Regions from separate parts of the Sanguibacter sp. Z1732 genome, predicted to be linked through region 2. Evidence: predicted binding sites of a transcription regulator. Region 2 holds the regulator's gene; each other region holds the start of a gene.

Region 1 (4,375 bases), 1.5 Mb from region 2:
TGGGCGTTCAACGCGGCCTACGCCGGAGAGCGGGGCGCCCGGGCCTACATCACCCGGCTGCGGTCACTGCGCGAGGCCGAGGAGTTCATCAGCGCCGGCATCCCCCTGGTCTGCTCGATGTCGTTCACCGAAGCCGACCTCGACGGCGCCGGATACGGGACGAACGGGCACCTGCTGACGATCGTAGGGTTCGACTCCGACGGAGACGTCGTGGTCAACGACCCGGCCTCCCAGGACGAGGCCGACGACGGCAAGGTGCGCGTCACCTACCGCCGCGACCAGTTCGAGAGCCTCTGGCTGACCACGTCGGGCGGCCTCGTCTACGTCATCGCACCCCCGGGCCACGCCCTGCCCGAGCCCGTGGACGCGGCGGAACCGAACTGGGTCTGAACCGGCTGGCACTCACGGCATCCTTTGGCCCACACTGCAGGCCGCGGCTACGCGCCTCATCTCACGGTGATCTGGGGCCGTCCCGGCTCCAGTTCCAGGTGGGCTGAGACCAGGTCACCATCGTCGATCTGCTCAGCCCGTCGTACCGCCACCTTCACCGGCAGTGCGTACAGGCCTTCCTTGGGGAACATGGAGGTCTGCCAGGTGGTGGCACCGATGCGCGCTCGGACGGGGATCGCCCCCCAGCCGTAACTGACGTCAGCGGCCACGGCGTGGATGTCGGCACTGATCGGCTCGGGTACGGTGATGAAGTAGAACGGGGCGGGGCCGCGCCAGTACCAGATCTCGCCCTCGAAATCCCAGGTCATCACTGCTCCTCGACCGCTCAGTCTAGGCTCGCTGCGGCACGCCCGCGATGGGCATCGGGTGTCAGGTGCGCACGACCATCGCCCGCACGCGGTTACCGCCGTCCTCCCACTCGCTCACGCGTCTCCAGTTCGCTTCACGGAGGCGCTGGTCGATGAGCTCCTCCCAGGTGGCCGGGCTCAGCCGCGCGGGCAGCGACAGTACCTCCACCTCGACGCGAGTGGAGGGGATGGTCACCGAGATCTGGCCGGGGGGTTCGTGATGCTCACCCCCGGGCGACTCGGAGTCCACGGCGATGATGCGCTGGGCATGCTCGGCCGCGACCGACCAGATCTCGCCTTCGGTGGCTACCGATTCATAGCCCCCCGTGCCCTCGATCTCATTGCCCGCGCCGTCGCGCTCGACCGTGTAACTGAAGGTGGCCTCGAAGACGGCGTCAACGTCGACGTCATCGGTGTGCTCGGCCAGTGCCGGAACCAGTGACTGCTCGATCGCTTCGGCCCTGGTCCGGTACCGCTTCGGGTGAGACACGCTCCTGCCTCCGTACGCAGGTGGACCGGTGGTGGCGGGCCAGCCCGGCCGGGCACCCGCCACCACCGCATGGTTCAGCCCGCTTGCTCGATCCTGGACTGATTACTCGAGTGGGCAACCTCGATCTTGCGAGGCTTGGCTTCCTCGGCCACCGGGATCGTCAGCGACAGCACCCCATCGGCGTATGAGGCGTCGATCCGGTCCACCGACACCCCGCTACCGAGCATCAGTTGGCGCGCGAATGTGCCGGTGGGCCGCTCCCGCGCGAGCCACTGGGTCTGTTGGTTCTCCGCCTGTCCGCGCTCAGCACGGATTGTCAGCGTCTGGTCCTCGACGTCGACATCGATCGAGGACGGATCGACCCCGGGAAGGTCCATGTTCAGAACGAACTTGTCCCCATCGCGATACAGGTCGATCGGCATCGCATTGCTGCGTCCGGAGGACATCACTTGTCCCAGCGCATTGCTGAATACACGGTCCATCTCGCGGAACGGGTCGATTCGCGTTGCCATCACCATCACCTCCGAGTGGATACCCGGGCCCGGACCTTCCAGGCCCGATGAAGACGACCGTTGTCACGGCCGATTTTAGCACTCTCATGCCGAGAGTGCTAACGGCTGGTGCTCACGAATTGGGGTGACACGGGTGCGACCATGGGGTGATGACGACATTCGACGAACTGCTCGCCGAGGGTGCGGCGGTACCCACCGAGGGCTGGGACTTCAGTTGGTTCGCCGGCCGGGCCAGCGAGGAGCGCCCGCCCTGGGGCTACGCCGGACTGGTCGCGCAGCGATCGGGCACCGCGCGGGCGATGCTCGACGTCCAGACGGGTGGGGCCGAGGTGCTCGCGCAGATACCGCACGTCCCACCACTGCTGCGCGCCACCGAGTCCTGGCCCCCGAACCTCGACCTGGCCCGCCCACGACTGACGGCGCTCGGGGGCCAGGTGGTGCAGGTGGAGGACACCGAACCGTTGCCGTTCGACGACGGCACCTTCGACCTGGTGGTCTCCCGCCACCCCACCGTGGTGCTCTGGGAGGAGGTCGCCCGGGTGCTTCGTCCAGGCGGAACCTACCTGTCCCAACAGGTGGGGAAGGCCAGTGTGCACGAGTTGTCGGAGGCGATGCTGGGGGACTTCGAACCCTCCGACGGACGCAGTCCGGAGCGAGCGGTGGCCGCCGCCGAAGGGGCCGGGCTCCGGGTGCGGGACCTGCAGACCGCCCGCCTACGGATGGCCTTCAACGACATTGCCGCCGTGGTGCACTTCCTGCGCAAGGTGATCTGGATCGTGCCGGGGTTCACCGTGGAGGCCTACCGTCCGCAGTTGGAGCTCCTGCATGAGCGCATCCAGGCCGAGGGCCCGTTCGTGGCGCACAGCACCCGGTTCCTGATCGAAGCGGGCCGGTAGCCGTGACGGTGGTGCCCAGTGGAGGCGCAGTGCCCTCGTCCGTGGTGGCGCGGGCCGAGTGGCGGTAGCGTGGGGGCCATGAGCATCGCCACCGCCACCCGCGTGGAGCGGGCCGAACTGTTGGACTTCATCCGCCCCCGGCACCGGGTCACGCTGATCACCCACAAGGCCAGCGGAGGGCTGCAGGTCTCGCCGGTGAGCGCGGGAGTCGACGAGGCCGGCCGGGTGGTGATCGCCACCTACCCCGAACGAGCCAAGACCACCAACGCACGGCGCAACCCGCAGGTCTCGATGCTGGTGCACTCCGATGAGTGGAACGGGCCCTACGTGCAGGTGGACGGGACGGCCGAGGTGCTCGACGTACCCGAGGCCGTCGAGCCACTGGTGGAGTACTTCCGCAGCATTTCGGGGGAGCACCCGGACTGGGCCGAGTACCGCGAGGCCATGGTGCGCCAGGGCAAGTCCCTGCTCCGCATTGAGATCACCGGCTGGGGTCCGATCGCCACCGGTGGCTTCCCACCCGGGCGGGAGCCGGCAGGCGGGTAGGCACTCCTCCGGTACCCACCTACGCAACTCCGATAGTGCATGAGCGCAGCCGGCTGGCGCGGTTGCGGTGCGTGACTAGCACGTTCCCCACCGGTGAGCGAGTCCATTTCCCCGGACCCCCGGGCCCCGGGACCGGGACGTCCGGTGGCCCCTGGAACGCGTAAGTACGCAGATCAGGCACAAAGTCACGGTGGCATCACGCCCAGCCGGGGGGAGTGACGGCTAGGTCTCACTTCGGTAACGATGCGGACACGAATGCCGTCACCTCGAACAATCCCAGCCCCTGGCGTGTGTACGCTTCCCCTGTCCATGGCGGATGCAAAGTGCTCGTCGGACCCACGAGGTCCAGCCGGAAGCGGTCCGGGGCGAGTCGCTCCTTGCCATTCATAGGAGAGGAACATTGAAGACCAGGCGCTTTACGGCGGGAGCTGCGATAACCGCAGCGACCGCCCTCGTGCTGGCCGCATGCAATGGCGGTACCGGTGACGACCCAGACACAGAGCCCGATGACAGCGACGACAACGGTGGCGTGAGCGAGGCTGCTAGCGCGATCACCATTGGCTGGAACCAGACGTTCTACGAGTACAACAGCAACTCGCGGACCGGTAACGCCGCCGCGAACAACAACATCCTGTACCTGATGAACGACGGATTCCGCTACTTCGACGGCGACCTGGCGTTGCAGCGGAATGAGTCCTTCGGCACCTTTGACATGGTCGAGGAGACCGAGGACTCCATGACCATGGAATTCACCCTCTCCGATGAGGCGTACTGGTACGGCGGCGAGGAGCCGGTCGAGATCGACGCCGCTGACCTGATGTTGTACTGGGCGGCCCACTCCGGTCAGTTGAACACCGAGACCGACGCCGACGCGGTCCGGGAGGAAGTCCAGGGAGAACTGCTCGAGGAGTTCGGCGAGGAGAACGACGACGGCGAGCTCGAGGTTCCGGCCGAGTCGATGGAGGAGTACCTCGCGGCCGTCGAGACCGAGGTCTCCGAGCGACTGGCTGACGACAACGAGGTCTACTTCAACTTCCCCCTGACCACGTCCGTCGGGCTGATCGAGGAGACGCCGGAGATCATCGCCGACGGTAAGGGCGTGACCTTCGACTACAACCAGCCCTACGTGGACTG
Region 2 (4,375 bases):
AGTGCCGCGAACTCGGACTCATCCACCGCGTGCGCGGACTCGTTGGCGACCTCGGTGCTCATCGTCGTCGTCCCTCCTGGGAATGGGCGCTGCGACGGTGCATCTCGCTACGGCGCAGGCCCTCGTCATAGCGCCCGTAGGCGTCGATGATGTCGGCCACCAACCGGTGCCGCACCACGTCCTTGCTGGACAGTCGGCAGAAGGCGACGTCGTCGATGTCGTCGAGGATCTCCTGCACCACGTGCAGTCCCGAGCGGGTGCCGTCGGGCAGGTCCACCTGGGTGACGTCACCGGTGACCACGATCGTGGAACCGAATCCCAGGCGGGTCAGGAACATCTTCATCTGCTCCGCGGAGGTGTTCTGGGCCTCGTCCAGGATGATGAAGGCATCGTTCAGCGTACGGCCACGCATATAGGCCAGCGGCGCCACCTCGATGGTGCCGGCCGCCATCAGCCGCGGGATGGACTCGGGGTCAAGCATGTCGTGCAGGGCGTCGTAGAGCGGGCGCAGGTACGGGTCGATCTTGTCGTTCAGGCTGCCGGGCAGGAATCCCAGCCGCTCCCCCGCCTCCACCGCGGGCCGGGTCAGCACGATCCGGTTCACCTGCTTGGCCTGCAGCGCCTGGACGGCCTTGGCCATCGCCAAGTAGGTCTTTCCGGTGCCGGCCGGCCCGATCCCGAACACCACCGTGTTGGCGTCGATGGCCTCCACGTACTGCTTCTGTCCCAGCGTCTTGGGCCGGATGGTGCGCCCGCGGCTGGACAGGATGTTCATGGTCAGCACCTCGGCGGGGCGTTCCATGGTCGCGGCGGTCAGGATCGTGATTGCCCGCTCCCACCGCGTCGGCGGTGAGCGGCTGGGCCGAGGAGGCGATCTGCGTCAGTTCATCGATGAGCCGCTTGGCCAGGTCCACATCGCCCTTGGGGCCACTGAGCGCGATCTGGTTCCCGCGCACGTGCACATCGAGGCCGGGGAACCCCTCCTCCACGGCACGGAGCACCTCATCTCGCTGACCGAGCAGGGCCACCATCGGGACGTGCGCCGGTACGGTGACCTCCTCGCGGACATGGCCGGGTTGCGGTTCAAGGGTGGGATCGGTCATGGGCCGGGCCGTCGCCCAGGGTCTCCTTGCTCGGACGGGGTCCACACATCGTGGGGACCGGACACTGCGGAGTCTACGAGATCGACCGATCCGGCCGTGGTCTGGCCCTCGGGTCAGCGTCCGGAGAAGCGGTCCCGCAGCCGTGAGAACATCCCGGAGCCGGCCGGGGCCAGCCGCCCCTGCGGGCGTTCCTCACCGCGCTCGGCGGCCAGGTCCTTGAGTAGCCCCTCCTGGGTCTCGTCCAGCCCGGTGGGCACCCTGACCTGGATGTGTACGTGCAGGTCACCGCGGCGGCCACCACTGCTGAGCACACCCACGCCCAGTCCGCGCAGGGTCAGGACCTCCTCGGGCTGGGTGCCGGCACGCACGTCGATGTCCTGGTCGCCGTCGAGGGTCTCGATGGTCAGCACCGTGCCCAGCGCCGCGGCCGTCATCGGCAGTTCCACCGTGCAGTGCAGATCGTTGCCGCGGCGGGTGAACGTCGGGTGGGACTTCTCCCGGATCTCCACGTACAGGTCACCAGGGGGTCCACCGCCCGGACCGGTCTCACCCTGACCGGTGAGTTTGATCCGGGTGCCCTCGTCCACCCCGGCGGGGATGTTGATGTTGATGGTGCGGCGGGAGCGGACGCGACCCTCGCCGGAGCACTCGGCGCACGGGTGCTCGATCACGGAGCCGAAGCCCTGGCAGGCCGCGCACGCCTGGCTGGTCATCACATTGCCGAGGAAGGAGCGGGCTACCCGCTGCACCGAACCGCGGCCCCCGCACATGTCACAGGTGCGCGGACCCGTCCCGGGCGCACAGCAGGTGCCGTGGCAGGTTTGACAGACCACGGCGGTGTCCACCTCGAGGTCCTTGGTCACCCCGAAGGTGGCCTCCTCCAGCGTGACGGTGACCCGCAGCAGCGCGTCCTGGCCGCGCCGGGCCCGCGGGGTGGGGCCACGCTGGCCGCCGCCACCGGCAGCGGCGGAGAAGAAGTCGAAGATGTCGGAGAACGGGAAGTCCCCACCGCCACCGCCGTTCATCCCACCCAGTCCGCCGGCGTCGTACTGGCGACGCTTGTCCGGATTGGACAGCACGTCATGGGCGGCGGCGATGTCCTTGAACTTCTCGGCACCATCCGCTCCGGCCACGTCGGGATGGTGCTGGCGCGCCAACTTACGGTAGGCGCGCTTGATCTCCTCGGTACTGGCGTCGCGTTCGACACCGAGAACGGCGTAGTAGTCGCTCACTGATCGCTTTCTTGACTCATCGACTCAGGCGGACAGGATCCTGGACAGGTAACGCGCCACGGCGCGGACCGTGGCCATCGTGGTGGGGTAATCCATGCGGGTCGGGCCCAGGACCCCCACCTGGGCGATCGCCTGGCTTCCGGTCCCACCGTAACCCCCCGCGACCACGGAGGTCTCGGACAGGTGCTCGGAGGAGGTCTCGCGACCGATCCGTACCGCCGGCGAGGCACCGGAGGCGTCCTCGGCCATCTCCGAGAGCAACCGCAACAGCACCACCTGCTCCTCCAGTGCCTCCAGGACCGGTGAGATGGTGCGGGTGAAGTCGGTGTCGGATCGGGCCAGGTTCGCCGTCCCGGCCATCACGATCCGATCCTCGACGTCCTCCCCGACGGTATCCAGCACCGCGCTCACCACCTCGGCGACCATGGCCCGCTCCTCGGGGTCGAAGACGTTCTCCAGATCGGTCAGTGCGCTGCGCAGCCCGGGCAGTTCCCGGCCGGCACCCAGGGCGTTGATCCGGGCCCGCAGTTCCCCGAGCACCGCCGCATCCATCGCCTCGGGCATCGCCACCATGCGCTGTTCCACGCGCCCGGTGTCGGTGATGATGACCACCATCAACCGGGTAGCCGAGACGGGGATCAGTTCGACGTGGCGCAGGGCCGACCGGCGCAGAGAGGGGTATTGCACCACGGCCACCTGCTGGGTGAACTGGGCGAGCAGTCGCACGCTGCGCTCCAGCACGTCGTCGAGGTCCACCGCGCCCTCGAGGAAACCGGCGATGGCACGGCGCTCAGCCACCGATAGGGGCTTGAGCGCGGCGATCTGATCCACGAAGAACCGGTAACCCTTGTCGGTGGGGATCCGGCCGGCCGAGGTGTGCGGCTGGGCGATGTAGCCACCGTCCTCCAGCGCCGCCATGTCATTGCGGATCGTCGCCGGTGACACGCCGAGGTTGTGCCGTTCCACGAGGTTGCGGGACCCGACCGGCTCACGGGATCGCACGTAGTCCTGCACGATCGCGCGCAGTACCTCCAGTTGACGTTCCGAACTCATCCCGGGCCTCCTCTCCGCGTGGTCCCTCATCATGCGCCTCATGGTCGGCACCGGCGCCCCGAGGGCCCTTGGTGCCGTGATCGACCGCCACCGGCGGCAGTGTGGATCAGCACTCACCGGTTTCGAGTGCCAATTCTACGCGTCGCTGCGCCGAATACCCCAGCGATGTGCGTAGCCTCACCCGGATGAGCCCTTCGCAGTATCCAGGATTCGATCGTTACGGCACCGACGTGCTCTCCGCCGACCCCCACCCGGTCGCCGCACCGGTGCCCAAGGTCCCGGCCCAGGTGGGCCTGGTGGTGGAGGACGCCGAGACAGGCTTCACCGGTGCGGTGGTGCGGGTGGAGAAGTCCGGCGGGATGGTCGTGGTGGTACTGGCCGACCGGCACGAGAAGGAGCGGGCGTTCCGGCTCGGGCCCGGGTTCTGGGTGGACGGTAAGCCGGTGCACCTGGTCCTCCCACCGGCCAGTGCTCGGACTACCCGGGCCCGCACCGCCTCGGGTTCTCGCGCCGTGACCGGCGCCCGGGCTCGGGTGGCCCGGGCTTCCCGGATCTGGGTGGAGGGACGCCACGACGCTGAACTGATCGAGAAGGTCTGGGGCGAGGACCTGCGCCTGGAGGGAGTCGTCGTGGAGATGCTCGACGGCGTGGATCACCTTGCCCGCGCCGCAGCCGACTTCGCGCCCGGTCCGCACCGGCGCCTGGGGGTGCTGGTGGACCATCTGGTGCCGGGATCGAAGGAGTCCCGGATAGCGGCCGAGGCGATGCGCGCATGCGGCGCGCAGAACCTGCTGGTGCTGGGGCACCCGTACGTGGACGTGTGGCAGGCGGTCAAGCCCGCCCGGCTCGGGCTGACCCAGTGGCCCTCGGTGCCACGGGGCGTCGACATCAAGGTCGGCACCCTGACGGCACTGGGTTGGCCGGCCGAGACCCAGGCCGATGTCGCGCTGGCTGGAAACGCATCCTGGGCCGGGTGCGGTCCTACCA
Region 3 (4,375 bases), 1.6 Mb from region 2:
TGTGTCCTTCTGCGGCCGATGGTGACGGTCAGCACGGTGTGAGCGACCACGGCACCGAACAGGATTAGCCCGTCTACCGCGCTGATCACCCCGTCGAGGCAGACCAGCACCAGCGCCGCGGACAGAGAAAGCATCAGGGGGAGATCAAAGCGCACCAACCGTTGTGTCGCGGCCAGCGGTAGAACTAGAGCGGAGAGGCCGAGAATGAGCAAGACGTTAGCAATGTTGCTGCCGACCACATTGCCCACCGCCAGTCCGGGTTCGTCGCGCAGGACCGCACCGATACTCACCGAAAGCTCGGGCGCCGACGTGGCCGCCGAGACCACGGTGAGCCCGACCACCAGGGAGGAAACCCCCGCTCGACGAGCCAAGGCGGAGGCCCCTCGCACCAGTACCTCCCCGCCCAGCACCAGCAGCACCAACCCGACAATGATCCGCCCCAGGTCTAGAAGGTCCATAAGTAGGAGTGTAAGGATCACAACCCGAGTCGCGATGAGCACTCCATCGACCCGGTTGAGCACCCGCATGAGGATCGGGATCTGGGACTTCAGCAGTGTCCCGGGCGTGGTGTGCGAGCGGCCCCCCGGGAGCATCCTGGCCCGCTCGGGCGCCAACCGCCGGTCGATCGTGGCCGCGCTCATCCGGGAGAGCAACTCAGCCTTGGCGACACCTCGGGGCTGTTCCCGAACACGGTGGTTCGGGGAGCACAAGGGCATCCCCGCACGGTCACGCTCCGCGTGAAGATCGGTCGCCGGACTCCTCTCCGATGTCCTTGAGCTCGTACGGCGCGAGCACCATGTGGAGGCACAACCACCAGGTGTAGACGCTGGCTGCTCCCCACAGGGCTGCATCGGTCACGAGTCCGTGGGCGATCTCGTTGCGCAAGTTCGGCCCGACCTGTTCGAGCAGCACCGACTGCAACTCGAAGGCGAGGTTTTCACCCAAGAACACCTTCGACTCAGGCATCTCGAGAAGCGAGCCGAGCGCCTTTTCGGTCTCAACTCCGTTGTCGCCGATGTTGAGCGTATGGAGACCTTGAGCCTTGAGCCGCAGTCGCACCATCTGCTCGATCTGCGGCACCAGGAGCGACAGCGCCGAGGGCATATCGCCGTTGAGTCCGTGCCAGATGCCTCGCGCCCACAGGCCGGCATGGCGAATGGGAACCGTCGGGGACTCCCGGCACACTGATTCCACGAACGCCAGGTCAAATCGGTGCTCGGTGCTGATGACCTCGAGCGCCGGTGCAATGAGAGTTTGGACGACGAGCCCGATCCGATGATGGTTGCGGCTCACCAACTCGTCGATGATTTCCTGTTCAGACGGCTCAGATGCGGGGTCACCCGCCCCAACGCTGACCTTGCGTCCGTCCCCGCTCATCGTGGACCTAGTCAGCAGCCGGAGGATGCCGTTCGCAAGGTGTTTGCGTGCAGACTCCGTCTGCTCATCGAGGTCGAACAGCGTCGCAATTCGGGAAAGGGCGAGCAGGGCCGCGGGACGCTCCAAGCCCGATACTCGGTTCTGAGCCTTCTTCACGAACTCATAGATCTCGATCGGTTCTCGCTCGAGCGGGCTCATCTCCTCGAGCGAGAGTTCGCGCAGTTCCCGCAGCCATTGTTGTCGCTGGCTGATCACCTCTTCAAGCCCATGGGCAGTGCGGTACTTGCGCGGCAACAACCGCAGCGCTTCGAGTGACTTCTCCAGCGGCCCGCTTGCACCGAGCGCGGAGCGCTCCCTCGCCATCCGCATCTCGGCTTCCGTCGCGTACGAGTCGGCAACCAGGGCCTGGCACCGGCAGGCGCCCTCATCACGCTGGCCGCGGTTCCACCATGCGGACGCTTCGCGCAGGAGCGCACGCTCGGCCCGGCTTCCTCGTGTTGTGTGTGTCGCGAACTCCTCCAACCGCTCTCCCAGGGCACGCGCCTGTTCGGGGGTGGTCTTGCCAGCACCCCGAAGGACCTCGGACACTTGTGCCTGGAGGTAACCGTTGCCCCCGTCGCCAGCGAGGAAGGCCACCAACGTGGACGTGAGTTTCTCCAACACGGCCGCGCCTGGCTTGCCTTGCCGTCGTGCCAGTTCCACGACCCGGCGGTAGCTGTCATGTCCAGAGCGTACCCACGCATCCCAGGTCAGCGGCACCGCCAGGTATGCATCGGCGGCCATGAGCGCCACCGTCGGATCGCGAGGGAACCGGTAGGTCCACACAACGTCGGCGATCCTGGCGCGCAGCACCACCGGCTCGATGATAGGGAGTGCCTGTGCGAGGAGCGTCAGTTCGGCTGCGTCGAGGTCGCTGGGAACAACCGTGCGCGATCCGCCTGACTCCATGGCCGGAGAGAACGGCTCGTCCCAAGAATCCGGGTTGAGCATCGCCGAGGTGGCACGCGCCATGGCAGTCAGCGTGCGTGATCGTACCGAGGAGCTGCCCTCGCTCTCGTGGGCGCGTTGCGCCAGATCTGCGAGCAGACAGTGCAGCACCTCCGCAGCCTCGAAGACGGCGACATCCTCGCTCTGGCTCACAGCCTCCCACCAGGAAGCATCGGGCACCTCATCTGCCGCCTCCTCGGCCTGGCAGGAAGTGCTGGATGCTGGCGGGGTCGTCGAGTCATCGTCGTTGGCCATGCCTCAACCCTAGGCAAGGCGCGGCACGAATACGGCGCGGCCGGCGGGCCATGCGCGAGGTGCCGAACAACCTCGGCGCGAGCAGCATGATCGGCCTACGGGACGTCAGTCAGCGCCAGCGCCTAGCGACGGCCAGGGTCGGGACGGACTGCTGCACGCGTCCTCAGGGTCGGCGGGCTCATAGCCGGTCACTGCCAGGTCCTCTTGCCAGGCCCTCATCGATGTCGGCTTGAGATCGTCGCTCTCGGACGAGTTCCGGGTGAACCAGAGAGCCCCCGCGATGCTGTCTGCAATCAGACGAACGCTTCCAACCCGCGAATGACCCAAGACATTATCGCGACCCCCTGCGCGCTGCTGCGACACTTACTCAGGGAGACTAATCGCGAGGACTGACTCTGACCATCGAAGCGGCGTCATTCCTCGATCGACTGCCAGCGGCCCTCCTTCTCCATGTCCGGAGGCGGAGGAAGGTCGGACGCCGTGTCGTTGTAGTGGGTGCTCACGGTGCTCACGTAGTCGCGCAGCATGCGATCCAACTCGGGTAGTTGCTCGTTTACAGTTGTCATGTGCTCGGACTTGATGCCCTTTTGCATAACGAACCCGAGTTCGGACAACTTGTTGATTTCCACGTCCAGGCGCTCCGCTTTCTCGACAGCCCACGAGGGACCGAGCACGCGGAGCGCGAGCACGGCACCACGAAACCTGTCCTTCGTGCGGTTGAACTCGTCCATCATCTCTGAAAGGCCCTCGGGGGCTCGTCGGTACTGCGCCTTCACGTAGATGCCGTGAAGCAGCGATCGAATAAGCCCGGCGGTGTCGCGCGCAAGTCCTACCGCTTGGAGCACCCGTTGCCGCTCTGCGGTTTCTTCTGCTTCTCGCGCCTGGCGTTCCGCGTCGCCGCGAAGCGTGCGCTGATTCAGCCACCATCCGAGGACGATGCCTGCCGGACCGAGCAGCCACGGGATCACGTCTTGCACCATGCCGAAATTGTGCCGCACAGCACCGACACTCGACCGGAACCAGGACCGCACGGGCGGCATAGTGGCGGAAGGCACCGGGTCTCGGGTTTGCGGCTTCGGACTGTCTCGCAAGCCGAACGTTCAACGCAGAAGCGCTCCGCTGACCTGCGCCAACGTCCGTGCTCATTCCGGGCCGTCCCGTTAGACCAGTCCGGTGATGTGACCGGTGAGGGGGCGTTATCTGAACGCGCTCTCGGTGACCCCGCAACAAGCGGGCGTGGCAGGCGCTGTCCAGCATCGGCTGGGGCGGGCCAGCGTGGTTCCAGGGCCACGAGGGCGTGTCATGCCGCATCCGCGTAGTGCCGCGACGAGGGACTCCACCCCAGGTATCGGTCCAGGGGTGCGCCTCCTCCCCCCGGGGAGGAGGTGGGGCACGCCCGATCTCGTCGCCAGGGACGTTCTACTCCCTCTCGGCCGCTCGTAGCGTCGTCAGTGTCGCCGGCAGCAGTGCCGGTGGGAACTGGAGCAGAGCACATGATCGAGGTGACGCACCTGACCAAGCGCTACGGCGCCGCGACGGCGGTGGACGACCTGTCCTTCACCGTGCGGCCCGGCACGGTCACCGGCTTCCTGGGACCGAACGGGGCCGGGAAGTCGACGACGATCCGGGCGGTCGTCGGGCTGGAGAGGCCGACGTCCGGTTCCGCCACCGTGGGTGGGCAGCGGTACGCCGACCTGCCCGCCCCGCTGCAGGAGGTCGGCACGATGCTCGACGGCCGGAACGCTCATCCCGGACG

What was found. The regulator HrcA, encoded in region 2, represses chaperone genes, less so after heat shock. The targets are predictions, from matches to a motif close to TTNGCACTCGNNNNNNNCGAGTGCNAA.
Region 1: a site for HrcA is predicted at 1,875-1,901, ahead of ACRRRO_RS02535 (Hsp20/alpha crystallin family protein). Genes of this name have one in related genera too.
Region 3: a site for HrcA is predicted at 2,729-2,755, ahead of ACRRRO_RS07910 (DUF4209 domain-containing protein). Genes of this name have one in related genera too.

The regions. Positions count from the first base shown of each region.
Region 1 covers NZ_CP194857.1:448,833-453,207, reverse strand. Annotated here, with positions in the region: gene ACRRRO_RS02550 (C39 family peptidase) at 1-390, shown strand, start outside; gene ACRRRO_RS02545 (DUF1905 domain-containing protein) at 447-758, opposite strand; gene ACRRRO_RS02540 (hypothetical protein) at 820-1,287, opposite strand; gene ACRRRO_RS02535 (Hsp20/alpha crystallin family protein) at 1,362-1,799, opposite strand; gene ACRRRO_RS02530 (class I SAM-dependent methyltransferase) at 1,949-2,695, shown strand; gene ACRRRO_RS02525 (PPOX class F420-dependent oxidoreductase) at 2,774-3,241, shown strand; gene ACRRRO_RS02520 (ABC transporter substrate-binding protein) at 3,771-4,375, shown strand, end outside.
Region 2 covers NZ_CP194857.1:3,106,242-3,110,616, reverse strand. Annotated here, with positions in the region: gene ybeY (rRNA maturation RNase YbeY) at 1-62, opposite strand, end outside; partial or broken gene ACRRRO_RS16305 (PhoH family protein) at 59-1,103, opposite strand; gene dnaJ (molecular chaperone DnaJ) at 1,217-2,335, opposite strand; gene hrcA (heat-inducible transcriptional repressor HrcA) at 2,360-3,388, opposite strand; partial or broken gene ACRRRO_RS16290 (DUF3097 domain-containing protein) at 3,574-4,375, shown strand, end outside.
Region 3 covers NZ_CP194857.1:1,480,340-1,484,714, forward strand. Annotated here, with positions in the region: gene ACRRRO_RS07900 (sodium:calcium antiporter) at 1-458, opposite strand, end outside; gene ACRRRO_RS07905 (hypothetical protein) at 493-741, shown strand; gene ACRRRO_RS07910 (DUF4209 domain-containing protein) at 727-2,619, opposite strand; gene ACRRRO_RS07915 (hypothetical protein) at 3,033-3,599, opposite strand; gene ACRRRO_RS07920 (ABC transporter ATP-binding protein) at 4,113-4,375, shown strand, end outside.